Regions from separate parts of the Citrobacter sp. U14242 genome, predicted to be linked through region 3. Evidence: predicted binding sites of a transcription regulator. Region 3 holds the regulator's gene; each other region holds the start of a gene.
The links. Region 3 encodes CRP, which controls carbon source genes, mostly activating them, when cyclic AMP is high. Its sites were predicted from a motif close to ATGTGANNNNNNTCACAT; they were not measured.

Region 1: a site for CRP is predicted at 2,286-2,303, ahead of ACLJXE_RS20235 (YjcB family protein). Genes of this name have one in related genera too.
Region 2: a site for CRP is predicted at 3,109-3,126, ahead of ACLJXE_RS01905 (mannitol dehydrogenase family protein). Genes of this name have one in related genera too.

Annotation. Positions count from the first base shown of each region.
Region 1 is NZ_JBKGLW010000013.1:69,872-75,024, reverse strand. It holds gene uvrA (excinuclease ABC subunit UvrA) at 1-1,042, opposite strand, end outside; gene ssb1 (single-stranded DNA-binding protein SSB1) at 1,293-1,817, shown strand; gene ACLJXE_RS20235 (YjcB family protein) at 1,884-2,165, opposite strand; gene ACLJXE_RS20230 (EAL domain-containing protein) at 2,716-4,302, shown strand; gene soxS (superoxide response transcriptional regulator SoxS) at 4,305-4,628, opposite strand; gene soxR (redox-sensitive transcriptional activator SoxR) at 4,715-5,153, shown strand, end outside.
Region 2 is NZ_JBKGLW010000001.1:415,159-420,311, reverse strand. It holds gene torC (pentaheme c-type cytochrome TorC) at 1-102, opposite strand, end outside; gene ACLJXE_RS01915 (PLP-dependent aminotransferase family protein) at 270-1,751, shown strand; gene uxuA (mannonate dehydratase) at 1,823-3,013, opposite strand; gene ACLJXE_RS01905 (mannitol dehydrogenase family protein) at 3,216-4,682, shown strand; gene ACLJXE_RS01900 (CobW family GTP-binding protein) at 4,802-5,153, shown strand, end outside.
Region 3 is NZ_JBKGLW010000002.1:44,076-49,228, forward strand. It holds gene ACLJXE_RS02985 (phosphoribulokinase) at 1-823, shown strand, start outside; gene ACLJXE_RS02990 (OsmC family protein) at 917-1,324, opposite strand; gene crp (cAMP-activated global transcriptional regulator CRP) at 1,634-2,266, shown strand; gene ACLJXE_RS03000 (YccS/YhfK family putative transporter) at 2,318-4,405, shown strand; gene ACLJXE_RS03005 (aspartate aminotransferase family protein) at 4,454-5,153, opposite strand, start outside.

The sequences.
Region 1 (5,153 bases), on a different contig from region 3:
GCACCACTTTGTGAACCGCAGGATTCAGGCTGGCCCACGGGGCTTCTACATCGAATTGATAGTGCTCAGCCAGAGACTTAAGCATCTGGAAGTAATAGAAGTTACGGCGATCCCAGCCACGAATTGCCCCACCAGCCAGCGACAGCTCCGGATTTTGGATCACGCGGTCCGGGTCGAAGTACTGTTGTACGCCAAGACCATCGCAGGTTGGACACGCGCCAGCCGGGTTGTTGAACGAGAACAACCGTGGCTCCAGCTCGCGCATGCTATAGCCACAAATAGGGCAGGCGAAGTTGGCGGAGAAGAGCAGCTCTTCTGCTTTCGGATCATCCATATCAGCGACCACCGCCGTACCACCGGAAAGCTCCAGTGCGGTCTCAAATGATTCGGCCAGTCGCTGGGTGAGATCGTCACGTACCTTGAAGCGGTCAATCACCACTTCGATAGTGTGTTTCTTTTGCAGCTCAAGTTTAGGTGGATCGGAAAGGTCGCACACTTCACCATCAATACGCGCGCGGATATAGCCCTGGCCTGCCAGGTTTTCCAGCGTTTTGGTGTGCTCACCTTTACGTTCTTTAATTACTGGTGCCAGCAACATCAGGCGCTTGCCTTCTGGCTGTGACAGGACGTTGTCCACCATCTGGCTGACAGTTTGCGCCGCCAGTGGCACGTCGTGATCCGGGCAGCGTGGCTCGCCAACGCGGGCATACAGCAGGCGCAGATAATCGTGAATTTCGGTAATTGTCCCAACCGTGGATCGCGGGTTATGCGACGTCGATTTCTGCTCGATTGAGATGGCAGGAGAGAGCCCCTCAATGTGGTCGACGTCCGGTTTTTCCATCAGCGACAGAAACTGACGTGCGTACGCGGAAAGGGATTCAACGTAACGACGCTGCCCTTCGGCATACAAGGTGTCGAAAGCGAGCGAAGATTTGCCTGAGCCCGAAAGCCCGGTGACGACAATCAGCTTGTCGCGCGGGATGACGAGGTTGATGTTTTTGAGATTATGGGTGCGGGCGCCCCGAACTTCGATCTTATCCATTCATCTTTCCCGGATTAAACGCTTTTTGCCTGGCTGCATGGTGCTACCGGCGATCACAAACGGTTAATTATGACACAACCTAACCTGAATGGATATACAGTATTGGAATGCAAAACACAGGCGTCTGTGCAACAATGTCTGGCTGAGGTTGTTTACTGGAATCAACTTCGCAACGTAGTAAAAGCGCTATTGGAAATGCTACAATCCCGTGCTTACACTTATTCAGTAACGTTTTTCAGGAGACACGATCATGGCCAGCAGAGGCGTAAACAAGGTGATTCTCGTCGGTAATCTGGGCCAGGACCCGGAAGTACGCTATATGCCGAATGGTGGCGCAGTTGCCAACATTACGCTGGCTACTTCCGAATCCTGGCGTGATAAAGCGACCGGTGAAATGAAAGAGCAGACTGAGTGGCACCGTGTTGTGCTGTTCGGCAAACTGGCGGAAGTCGCCGGCGAATATCTGCGTAAAGGTTCTCAGGTCTATATTGAAGGCCAACTGCGTACTCGCAAATGGACCGATCAATCCGGCGTAGAAAAATACACCACTGAAGTCGTTGTTAACGTTGGCGGCACCATGCAAATGCTGGGTGGTCGTCAGGGCGGCGGCGCACCGGCAGGTGGTGGTCAGCAGCAGGGTGGTTGGGGTCAGCCTCAGCAGCCACAGGGCGGCAACCAGTTCAGCGGTGGCGCACAGTCTCGCCCGCAGCAATCCGCTCCGGCAGCACCGTCTAACGAACCGCCGATGGACTTCGACGACGATATTCCGTTCTAATCCCTCTGCTTTATTTCGTAAATCAGGGTTGCCCCAGTGTCGGGGTAACCCCATTCCTTTCTGTTATCAGTTCAACACCATCGGCCAGTCTGGCGGAGTATGGCTCATCACGTCGAGCATCACGGATTCGATGTTATTCCAGATAGTGGATACATCGACCAGGGTGATACCGAGTAATCCGGTTGCAAACCAGCAGGCAAAAACAAGCCCTAAACCGCTACTGATAACGGCCAGTCCAACATAATCTGATTTACGAAAACGAATATTGAGCGTACTGGCTAAAAACATCAGTACTGCGCTGAGCAGTTGCCACCGCAGAAGAACCACGCCAGTTGTTATTGTTGCCATGAAAAACGTCCTCAGAAAGTCTTGATGCCCAGGACAGCGCGGGGTTGTTCACAGGGGGTGTGGTACTCTGGCTACCGAGGGCAATAACATGAATGAAACAATGTTTCTGTTACATTATTTGTGTGAACTATATCACAACTGCTCGTTTGTTCACCAGTATCTGACGTTATTTTTGCTGGTCTTTATCCATGGAAACTGTGCGGTTATCCTGATTCATAAACGAATAATAAATTATGCGTTATGTAAGATGCATTCATGTTGCTTGTTTTCTTTATCCGAAATTAATCGTTAAAAAAGTTAATGTGTTTTATACGTGCCGTCAGTATAGCGCGTGTAAAACATTACTCCTTCTTGATAATGATGTTGCAAAATAAGCGTAACTTTAAGTTTGCCTTACGGGAAAATAATATCATCATCCACTATTATCAGACTTTTACATAGAGACGTCTGTTGATAATGTTGATAGATTCATGCAACTTAACCAGCTGGTGTTTATAGCATCCTGCCTTGAAGGGTACTGGCATATACGAAACAGGGATATAGGGCTGACATGAATCTCAGTGCGCAAAGCAAGATGCTGAAGCTCCTCGGCACGCTTACGGTGGTATTGCTCCCCGTGGTGCTGGCGCTATGGTTTGCTCATATCCGGGCGATGTCCGAAACCCGCACTCAACTCCACTCTTTTGCTCAACTGGTGTTAAATAAAACGGAACTGGTGATCCAGCAAGCTGATTTAGCGCGTGATATGGCTCAACTGTATCAGGGCAAGATGTGTACCCCTGCACATCAGAAAAGTATGCTGAATATTATTCGCGGGCGTTTATATATCAGCGAGCTAATTTATGCACAGGCTGATCATTTTTTGTGCTCTACGTCGATGGCGCCGTCAGTTCCCTATATTATGCCAACCGCTGACTATAAACGTACGCCGGACGTTTCGATCTATTACTATCGCGATACGCCTTTTTTCTCTGGCTACAACATGACGTATATGCAAAGAGGAAACTACGTCGTTGTCATTAACCCATTATCTTACAGCGAAGTCATGTCAGATGACCCTGGCCTATTGTGGGGCGTCTATGACACGATAACGGATACTTTCTTCTCCGCCAGCAATCAGTCGCATGTTAAGCAATTTCTGCCACTGGTGCGCGGTAAAGCCTCTACCTTCCAACTGGACGATCGGTTCTATACCATCGTTCGCTCTGAGAAACGCCCGATCGCGATTATTGTTTCGACTACCAGCGATCGCGTCCATCAAAATTTCTATCACGAAGCCGCACTAACGATCCCCTTTGGGGTGATCTGCAGCATTCTGATGCTGTTGATGTGGTGGCGCACGCGCCAGCAGTACCATTCCCCTCGTCGTTTGTTAAGACGTGCACTGGAAAAACGCCAGCTACGCCTGCATTACCAGCCGATCATCGATATCAAGAATGGTCAATGTGTGGGGGCCGAGGCGCTGATGCGTTGGCCAGGTTGTAAAGGTGAGGTCATGAGCCCGACGGAATTTATTCCGCTGGCTGAAAAAGAAGGCATGATTGAAAGGATCACGGATTATGTGGTCGAAGAAGTGTTCAATGATTTAGGGTATTTTCTTTCTGCGCATCCCCAGATTTATATCTCAATTAACCTCTCAGCTTCTGATTTCCATTCATCCCGGCTGATTGCCCTGATCGCCGAGAAAGCGCGTGATTACTCAGTGGCTGCTCAGCAAATTAAAGTCGAAGTGACGGAGCGTGGATTCATTGATGTGCAGAAAATGACCCCGGTAATCCAGGCATTCCGTCAGGCAGGTTATGAAGTGGCATTTGATGATTTTGGGACGGGATATTCCAATCTGCACAATCTGGCGGCACTGAACGTGGATATTCTGAAGATTGATAAATCTTTTATTAGTACGCTGGCGACCAACAGTACCAGCCACCTGATTGCCGAACATATCATCGAGATGGCGCAAAGCTTACAGCTGAAGACAATTGCTGAAGGGGTGGAAACGGCAGATCAAATTGAATGGCTGCTTGAACGTGGCGTTCAGTATTGTCAGGGGTGGTACTTTGCCAAAGCGTTACCGCCGCAGGAGTTTATGCACTGGCTACAGCGCTCGCCCGCCATACTGACGCAGAGCGGGCAATAATCTTACAGGCGATGACGGTAGTCACTGGGAGTACGATCAAACTCGCGGCGGAACACGCGTGAGAACGTTTGTTGCGACACATAGCCGAGATCCATCGCGATATCGAAAATAGGTCGTTCGGTCGTCCGTAGTTCCACGGCGGCTAACAAAAGTCGGCGCTGGCGGATATAGTCACCCAACGTCTGACGCATCACCGTGCGGAACATCCTCTGTAAATACCACTTCGAGTAACCTGATTTTTTCGCCACCGCCTCAATGTTCAGCGGTTGATCGATATGTTCATCAATCCATTCAATAAGGGTCTGAATTATCTGCTGATGGGACATAGCGCTGCCTCTTTCTCAGTATTCGATTCGTCGTTTTGTCTGTGGGCGAGTATAATTCCTCAAGTTAACTTGAGGTAAAGCGATTTATGGAAAAGAAATTACCCCGGATAAAAGCGCTGCTCACGCCAGGTGAAGTCGCAAAACGTAGCGGTGTAGCGGTATCAACTCTGCACTTCTATGAAAGCAAAGGGTTAATCAGCAGCATGCGCAACAGCGGCAATCAGCGTCGATACAAACGTGATGTGTTGCGTTATGTCGCGATTATCAAGATTGCCCAGCGTATCGGTATACCATTGGCGACGATTGGCGACGCGCTAGGGGTATTACCCGAAGGACATTCGCTCAGCGCCAAAGAGTGGAAACAGCTCTCGTCGCAATGGCGTGAAGAGCTGGACCGGCGTATTCATACCCTGGTGGCGTTGCGTGATGAACTGGATGGATGCATTGGCTGCGGTTGTTTGTCGCGTAGTGATTGTCCGTTGCGTAACCCGGGCGACCAGCTTGGCGAGCAGGGAACCGGGGCGC
Region 2 (5,153 bases), on a different contig from region 3:
GCTGGTGTAATGTACGCCCTGCCATGTTCCCCAAATGACAATGGCCATTACGACTGCGCCACCTAACGCACACCAGAGCGCGTTCTTTTTTATCCACGACATACCTGCCTCCATTTTTTTAATAACGTCACGCTAAGGGATATTAAAAATCAAAAATAGAGACAGCGATTTCATATTATAGGAACAGCATTAACTCTATGAGGTTTATCAAAACAGTAATATTCTGAAACGTGTAATATGCCGTTATTGTTTAAACAAGGAATTTCCTCATGCTGACACTGTCTCTCAATAGGGAAAGTCGCACCCCGCTACAATTGCAGATTTTTCAATTTTACTTTCAGGCAATTCAGCAAGGCGATTTGCTTTGCGGGGATAAACTGCCCTCTATCCGCGAGCAGGCACAGACACTAAATGTGGCCAAAATCACGGTGGTCATGGCGTATGAAAAATTGATGGCGGCCGGTTTTATTAAAAGCAGGCAGGGTATCGGCTATGAAGTCACATTTACGGCACCTATGCGTAGTCCCCCGGTACACGTGCCGTCTGCGGAAGGATCTCCGCCGATAAAACCTAAGCCTGCCGGTGTTTCTACCGATGTTTACGGTGAAATGGGGCGTGAGTGCTATTGCCGGATGGGAGTCCCTGACCCCAATGCGTTTCCCTGGTCAAGCTGGCGTAAATGGAATAATGCCCCCAGCGTACTTAAAGAGCAGCTACTGACTCGATATCATTCACCAAACGGATTATTTTCATTACGTGAGCAAATTGTCAGATACCTTAATTTATCCCGCGGCATTAATACCAGTGCACAAAACATCATCATTACTGATGGAATTCAGGAAGGATTATCACTGCTCAGTCAAATATTTATTATCCATCATGCGCTAAGCCAGAATAAAAAGTGTCACGTGGTCGCCGAATCACCTTGTTATTCTGGTGCATGGCATCTGTTTAATTATTATGGTGCCGATATTACGTCTATTGCCGTGGATAATCACGGGCTATGTACCGATAATTTACCTGAGATTGAAACCCAGCTTTGTTATGTGACACCTGCTCATCAGTATCCAATGGGCAGTGTTCTGTCACTTGAACGACGTAAGTCATTACTCACGTGGGCACAGCGAGTGGGCGCCTGGATTATTGAAGACGATTACGACGCTGTATTTACGTATGGTGAGAATCCCCTTCCGGCACTGAAAGCCATGGATTACCACAACCGGGTTATCTACATGGGGACCTTCTCAAAAACGCTGGGACCGGGGGCACGTCTCGGTTACCTCGTTTGCCCTGATGAACTGCTGCCCGCCGTTCAAAATATGAAAGCGCTGAACAACAATGGTAGCCAGTGGTTATTGCAGCAGTTTTTAGCCGAGTTAATGCAAAACCAGGTGTTTTATACCCATCTCGGCAAGCTAGCCTGCAACTACGCAGCACGCCTTGCATTACTGCGTGATGGCTTATCAGCCCTGTTCCCTGAAGGAAAGATCGATGGTGCCACGGCAGGATTACATCTCTCATTACGCATTAACTGGTCGCCTGACGTCATCGCGAAACTACGCCAGCGCTGCCTGCTGGCAGGGGTACGCTTTGATACATTACAGGAAATTGAAAACGGCTCAGAAACCGCCTGGCGGCAAAAAAATTCCGATGCGGTGATGTTCTTTGGCTTTGGCGGGTTGCAGGTGCCGCACCTCAGAAAGGTATTAAACGTACTGGAGCAGGAGATGTGTGCGTTATTGCAGCAATAACAACGCACCTGAGTATTGCCGGGGGGCGGGACAAGCGCCATCCGGCAATTTATGGCCTCGTGTTGAGCGAATTACAGCAGATCGCGGAACTGCGTTTTTTTCAGCGCCAGCTCCACGCCGCGAACTTCTGCCAGCCCTTTCAGGCGACCAATCGCGGAATAGCCCGGATTCGTTTTCTTGTGCAGATCGTCAAGCATCTGATGTCCATGATCCGGGCGCATTGGGATCGGACGCAAATCGCCCGCTTTCTTTCGGCGTTGCTCTTCGCTCAAAATGGCTGCCACCACCGATACCATATCCACGTCGCCCTGCAAGTGTGCACCTTCGTGAAAGGTTTTCGGATTTTCTTCACGGCAGGTTGAACGCAAGTGTGTGAAGTGAATACGATCGCCAAAGGTTTCAATCATTTTTACCAGGTCGTTGTCGGCGCGCACGCCATACGATCCGGTACACATGGTGAAACCATTATTGATGCTATCTACCGTTTCTTTCAGCCATTGCATATCTTCAATGGTCGACACGATACGTGGCAGACCGAGGATTGGCCGTGGCGGATCATCAGGATGCACCGCCAGGCGTACGCCAACTTCCTCAGCAACAGGCACAATCGCCCGCAGGAATACAGCCATGTTATTGCGCAGATCGTTTTTGCTGATCCCATCATATTCCGCCAGGCGCGCGCGGAATTGATCCAGCGTATAACCTTCTTCGGCACCAGGCAGGCCAGCTATAATGTTGCGGGTCAGCTTTTCAATATCAGCAGCGGTCATTGCATTGAAATAATCCCGCGCCTGGCGCTGCTCTTCAGCGGTGTAATCGGCTTCGGCACCCGGACGTTGCAGAATGTGCAATTCAAAAGCCGCAAACGCAATCTGGTCAAAGCGCAGCGCTTTGGACCCATCCGGTAACTGATATTCAAGGTCGGTACGCGTCCAGTCCAGGATCGGCATGAAGTTGTAGCACACGGTATCAATGCCGCAGGTCGCCAGGTTTCGAATACTTTGCTGGTAGTTTGCAATCCACGTCTGATATTGGCCGGACTGTGTTTTGATGTCTTCGTGGACAGGGATACTTTCCACCACCGACCAGGTCAGCCCTTTTTCGGCCAGAATCGCCTGGCGCTTTTGAATTTCTTCTACGGGCCACACTTCACCGTTTGGAATGTGGTGCAAGGCGGTCACAACACCCGTTGCGCCAGCCTGACGCACATCATCAAGCGATACTGGATCGTTTGGTCCGTACCAACGCCAGGTTTGTTCCATTGCTTCACCTCACAAGTTGTTATACCAAATTAAACGACTGTTATGATGACTACCATACAGGCATCCGGTCCACGATCAACACATCGCCTATCATTGATTGATCCAGCTCACATTACCCGGATAAATGAGGCACACCAATTCAATTTGTTGTCATATAACTTTATACTGCCATTGTTAATTAATGGTTAATCAGGTGTATTTAATGAAGACTATTGCCTCAGCGTCTCTTGCGGAAAATGTCGTGATACCTCAGTACGATCGCCAACAGCTAAAAACGCGGATCGTACATTTTGGTTTCGGTGCATTTCATCGTGCCCATCAGGCGTTATTGACCGACCGGGTATTAAATTTGCAGGGCGGAGACTGGGGGATTTGTGAGATCAGCCTGTTCAGCGGCGACCGACTGATGAGTCAGCTACGCGAGCAGGATCATTTATTTACCGTGCTGGAAAAAGGTGCAGCCGGTAACCAGCCGATTATCGTCGGGGCCGTCAACGAGTGCCTGAATGCAAAGCTGGATTCACTGGCTGCCATTATCGAAAAATTTTGCGAGCCTCAGGTCGCGATTGTCTCGTTAACCATTACGGAAAAAGGCTACTGTATTGATCCTGCCACCGGGTCACTCGATATCGCTAACCCGCGTATTATTCACGATCTGCAAGTACCGGATGAACCACACTCTGCGCCGGGTATTATTGTTGAGGCACTGCACCGCCGACGTCAACGTGGGCTGCAACCGTTTACTGTTCTCTCCTGTGATAACATCCCGGACAATGGTCATGTGGTAAAAAACGCCGTACTGGGAATGGCGGAGAAACGCTCGCCTGAGTTGGCTAACTGGATACAGGAGCACGTCAGTTTCCCGGGAACCATGGTAGACCGGATTGTCCCGGCTGCGACTGAAGAATCCCTGGATGAAATTGCCCGCGAATTAGGCGTGGCAGACCCTTGTGCAATCAGCTGCGAGCCGTTTATTCAGTGGGTCATTGAAGACCATTTTGTCAGCGGCCGTCCGCAATGGGAAACTGCCGGTGTACAGATGGTTGATGATGTTTTGCCGTGGGAGCAAATGAAACTACGGATGCTGAACGGTAGCCATTCGTTTCTCGCTTACCTCGGTTATCTGGCGGGATTCCAGCATATCAGCGACTGTATGCAGGACAGCGCATTTCGCGAAGCGGCTCACCGCCTGATGCTCAGCGAACAAGCCCCGACGCTGCGCATCACTAATGTTGATTTAGACCAGTATGCAGACAGCCTGCTGGAACGCTTTGCCAATCCGGCGCTAAAACATAAAACCTGGCAAATCGCGATGGATGGCAGTCAAAAATTACCCCAACGTATGCTGGACGGGATTCGCGTTCATTTAGCACGTCAAAGCGAGTGGCCGCTGCTGGCACTCGGCATTGCAGGCTGGATGCGCTACGTAAGCGGGATTGATGATTCCGGTGCAATGATTGATATTCGTGACCCGATGAGTGACAAAATCCGCACTATCGTCGAACAGAGTACGGAATCAGAACGTGTCAGCGCGCTGCTTTCACTGCACGAAATCTTCGCCACTGACCTCGCACAGAACCCACAATTCGTCGAAACCGTGGAACGAGCCTGGCAACGTATCGCCCAATACGGTGCACATCAGGCTGTCATCGAGACGTTAAAACGTTAACGATTTCTGCCATTAAACAGGACGAAGTTCGTCTTCGTCCTCTCTGCCCTTCTCTTTTCCCCCGTTTTTCGCCAGGATTGTTAAGAGCCATTACGGTAATTTATGATTCTGGAGTAAACGTGACTAAAACCAATCTCATCACGGGTTTTCTCGGCAGTGGCAAAACCACATCTATTCTTCATCTACTGGCCAACAAAGATCCCGCAGAGAAGTGGGCCGTTCTGGTCAATGAGTTTGGCGAAGTGGGTATCGACGGCGCTCTGCTGGCCGATAGCGGCGCATTGCTCAAAGAGATCCCCGGCGGCTGTATGTGCTGCGTTAATGGTTTGCCCATGCAGGTTGGTCTCAATACGTTGTTACGCCAGGGAAAACCGGATCGGCTGCTGATTGAGCCCACCGGTCTCGGGCATCCCAAACAGATTCTGGATTTACTGACCGCGCCGGTTTACGAACCGTGGATCGACCTGCGCG
Region 3 (5,153 bases):
GGGGACCACCACCACCAGCCTCGCGTTTCGTAAAATTTTCGCACAGTTAAATCTGCGTGCCGCCGAGGTGGAAGGTGACAGTTTTCATCGTTATACCCGCCCGGAAATGGATATGGCGATCCGCAAAGCGCGCGACGCCGGACGACACATCAGCTACTTCGGCCCCGAAGCCAACGATTTCAGCCTGCTGGAACACACCTTCATCGAGTACGGTCAGTCGGGCAAAGGCCAGTCACGAAAATATCTGCACACGTATGATGAAGCCGTTCCGTGGAATCAGGTTCCGGGCACATTTACCCCCTGGCAGCCGCTGCCTGAACCGACGGACGTGCTGTTCTATGAAGGCTTGCACGGCGGTGTAGTAACCCCGCAACAAAATGTGGCGCGGCATGTCGATCTGCTTGTTGGTGTTGTCCCTATAGTGAACCTGGAGTGGATCCAGAAACTCACCCGCGATACCAGCGAACGCGGTCACTCCCGCGAGGCAGTAATGGACTCGGTCGTACGCTCAATGGACGATTATATCAATTACATTACGCCGCAGTTTTCCCGCACGCATATTAACTTTCAGCGTGTGCCCACCGTCGACACCTCCAACCCCTTTGCGGCAAAGAGTATTCCGTCGCTGGATGAGAGCTTTGTAGTGATTCATTTTCGTAATCTGGAAGGCATCGATTATCCCTGGCTGCTGGCTATGCTTCAGGGTTCATTCATTTCCCATATTAATACGTTAGTCGTGCCAGGCGGCAAGATGGGGCTGGCGATGGAGCTGATCATGCTGCCATTGGTGCAGAGGCTGATGGAAGGGAAGAAGATCGAGTAATGTGTTCTTTTGCCGAATGGCGGCTGATGCTTTATCCGGCCTACACGTTTATATCCTGTAGGCCTGATAAGTGTAACGCCATCAGGCATGGCATCACGAAGCAGCAATCACTTCATAGGAATGGGTGATATTCACCGCTTTTTCCAGCATCAACGCCACGGAGCAATATTTCTCAGCAGAAAGATCAACCGCCCGAGACACAGAGGCATCTTTCAGGTCGCGCCCCGTCACGATGAAATGCAGATTGATGTGGGTAAACAGACGCGGTGCTTCTTCACGACGCTCAGAGGTGAGCTTCACTTCGCAGTTGGTGACATCCTGGCGACCCTTTTGCAGGATCGACACGACATCAATGGCGCTACACCCCCCTGCCGCCATTAATACCATCTCCATCGGGCTCGGCGCTTTATCACCAGAGTTACCGTCCATCAAAATTTGGTGGCCTGAGGCGGACTCACCGAGGAAGGTTAACCCCTCAACCCACTTTACACGCGCTTGCATATTTCGTAACTCCAATGTTTCAATTTTCCTGACAGATTACGCGTACATAACAATTCTCGCAACGGAAGGCGACCTGCGTCATGCTGAAGCGAGACACCAGGAGACACACGGCGAAAGCTATGCTAAAACAGTCAGGACGCTACAGTAATACATTGGCGTACTGCAGGTATGCAGAGGACATCACATTACAGGCTGCAGTTCACTTTTTAGCAGCCCCTTTCCCAGGTAGCGGGAAGCATATTTTTGCAACCCCAGAGGCAGCGTCGTTTTCTGGCTCTGGAGACAGCTTATAACAGAGGATAACCGCGCATGGTGCTTGGCAAACCGCAAACAGACCCGACTCTCGAATGGTTCTTGTCTCATTGCCATATTCATAAGTACCCATCGAAGAGCACGCTGATTCACCAGGGTGAAAAAGCGGAAACGTTGTATTACATCGTTAAAGGCTCAGTGGCAGTGCTGATCAAAGATGAAGAAGGGAAAGAAATGATCCTTTCTTATCTGAATCAGGGCGATTTCATTGGTGAACTAGGCCTGTTTGAAGAAGGCCAGGAACGTAGCGCCTGGGTACGAGCCAAAACCGCATGTGAAGTCGCTGAAATTTCATACAAAAAATTTCGTCAATTAATCCAGGTTAACCCGGATATTCTGATGCGCCTGTCTTCTCAGATGGCTCGTCGTCTGCAGGTAACGTCTGAAAAAGTGGGCAACCTTGCCTTCCTCGACGTAACCGGTCGTATCGCCCAGACTCTGCTGAACCTGGCGAAACAGCCTGACGCGATGACCCACCCGGACGGCATGCAGATTAAAATCACCCGTCAGGAAATTGGCCAGATCGTTGGCTGTTCCCGTGAAACCGTTGGTCGTATCCTGAAGATGCTGGAAGATCAGAACCTGATCTCCGCGCATGGTAAGACCATCGTCGTCTACGGCACGCGTTAATCCCATCGACATGGCGTGTTACGCAGTAATGCGCCATTTTTGTTTGCTCCGATGTGGCGAAGACTGATTTATCACCCCGAGATCAACTACGCACTACGACAGACGCTGGTGCTATGTTTACCTGTGGCTGTCGGTCTTATCATTGGTCAGCTTCATTTGGGACTGCTTTTCTCCCTCGTCCCCGCCTGCTGCAACATTGCCGGTCTTGATACCCCGCATAAGCGCTTTTTCAAACGCTTAGTTATTGGCGCCTCGCTGTTTGCCGGCTGCAGCCTGATCATGCAGTTACTGCTGGCACAAACGATACCGCTGCCGCTGATCCTCACCGGCCTGACGCTGATTCTCGGTGTGACCGCCGAGCTAAGCCCGTTGCATGCACGACTTCTGCCCGCCTCACTGATCGCGGCGATTTTCACACTGAGTCTGGCCGGGAACATGCCCGTCTGGGAACCACTGCTGATCTACGCGTTGGGGACAGTATGGTACGGCCTGTTTAACTGGTTCTGGTTCTGGATGTGGCGTGAACAACCGCTGCGCGAATCACTCAGTTTGTTGTACCGCGAATTAGCCGATTACTGTGAGGCCAAATACAGCATGTTGACCCAGCATACCGATCCCGAAAAAGCACTACCGCCCCTGCTGGTCCGTCAACAAAAAGCCGTGGATCTGATTACCCAGTGCTACCAGCAAATGCACATGCTGTCGGCACATCACAATAATGAATACAAACGCTTGCTACGTGTTTTCCAGGAAGCGTTGGATTTACAGGAACATATTTCCGTCAGCCTGCATCAACCCGAAGAAGTGCAGAAGCTTGTTGAACGCAGTCATGCTGAACAGGTGATTCGCTGGAACGCTCGCACCGTTGCCGAACGCCTGCGCGTACTGGCTGATGACATTTTGTACCACCGCTTGCCAACGCGTTTTTCGATGGAAAAGCAGATAGGCACCCTGGAGAAGATTGCCCGGCAGCACCCGGATAATCCGGTGGGACAATTTTGCTACTGGCATTTCAGCCGCATTGCCCGTGTGCTGCGTACCCAACGCCCACTATATGCCCGGGATTTGATGGCTGATAAACAGCGTCGATTACCGTTAATTCCGGCACTGAAAAACTATTTGTCGTTGAAATCTCCGGCGCTGCGTAACGCCGGACGCATCAGCGTCATGTTGAGTATCGCCAGCCTGATGGGTAGCGCTTTACACCTGCCAAAACCTTACTGGATCCTGATGACGATACTGTTCGTCACTCAGAATGGCTACGGCGCAACCCGGGTGCGTATTTTACACCGCTCGGTGGGCACGCTTGTCGGACTGGTGATTGCGGGTGTTACGTTGCACTTTCATATTCCTGAGGGCTTCACGCTGGCAGCTATGCTGCTGATAACCCTGGTGAGCTATCTGATCATCCGCAAAAACTATGGCTGGGCCACCGTGGGCTTTACGGTCACGGCGGTATATACCCTGCAGTTACTGACGTTGAACGGGGAACAGTTTATCGTGCCCCGATTTGTCGACACCGTGATCGGCTGTTTGATCGCCTTTGGCGGTACGCTCTGGCTGTGGCCGCAATGGCAGAGTGGTTTACTACGTAAGAACGCTCACGATGCACTAGGAGCAGATCAAGAAGCCATCCGCCTAATCCTCAGCAACGATCCGCAAGCCACACCGTTGGCGTATCAGCGCATGCGGGTCAACCAGGCGCAAAACACGCTGTTTAACTCATTAAACCAGGCCATGCAGGAACCCGGGTTTAACTCGCACTATCTGGCAGATATGAAACTGTGGGTTACACACAGCCAGTTCATCGTCGAGCACATCAATGCAATGACTACCCTGGCAAGAGAGCACACGATGTTGACGCCGGATCTGGCGCAGCGATATCTGGAATCCTGCGAAATTGCGCTCCAGCGCTGTCAACAGCGGCTGGAATATGACGGGCCGGGAAGTTCAGGTGATGTGAATATTCTCGAATCACCAGAGATGCTCTCACACGGCCCATTAAGTACGCTTGAGCAGCATCTACAACGAATACTGGGGCATCTTAATACCATGCACACCATCTCTTCTGTTGCCTGGCGCCAGCGACCGCACCACGGTATCTGGCTTAGCAGGCGGCTGCGGGATATGAAAGGTTAAGAGGTTTGCCGGATGGCGGCACAAGCGCCTTATCCGGCAAACAGGCGATCAACCCACCACTTTCTCGACCGCCTGCGCGAAGCGCTGCATCCCTTCATCGATATCAGCCTGCTCTACCACCAGCGACGGCGCAAAACGCATCACGTCCGGCCCGGCATTCAGCACCATCACCCCTTCGTGAGCAGCAGCGTAGAGGAAATCACGCGCACGACCTTTAAATTGCGGCTTCAATTCAGCGCCAATCAGCAGCCCCATGCCGCGAATATCGCTGAAAATATCAAACTGCTGATCAATTTTCTGCAAATGCTGCACAAAGGCATGGCGTTTGGCCTGAATACCTTCCAGCACTTCCGGGGTATTAATGATATCGAACGCCGCTCCTGCAACCGCGCAGGCCAGCGGGTTACCGCCGTAGGTCGAACCGTGCGAGCCAACATGGAATGCGGAGGCTATCTCCAGCGTCGTCAGTACCGCGCTCACCGGGAATCCACCACCAAGAGCTTTAGCGCTGGTCAGGATATCCGGCGTCACGCCGTAGTGCATATAGGCAAACAGGTCACCGGTACGCCCCATCCCACACTGCACTTCATCAAACACCAGCAATGCCTGATGCTGATCGCACAGTTCGCGCAACCCCTGCAGGAATTCTGGCGTGGCAGCACTAACCCCTCCCTCCCCCTGAATAGGCTCAACCACCACGGCACAGGTATGATCGTCCATCACCGCTTTTACCGCATGCAGGTCGTTA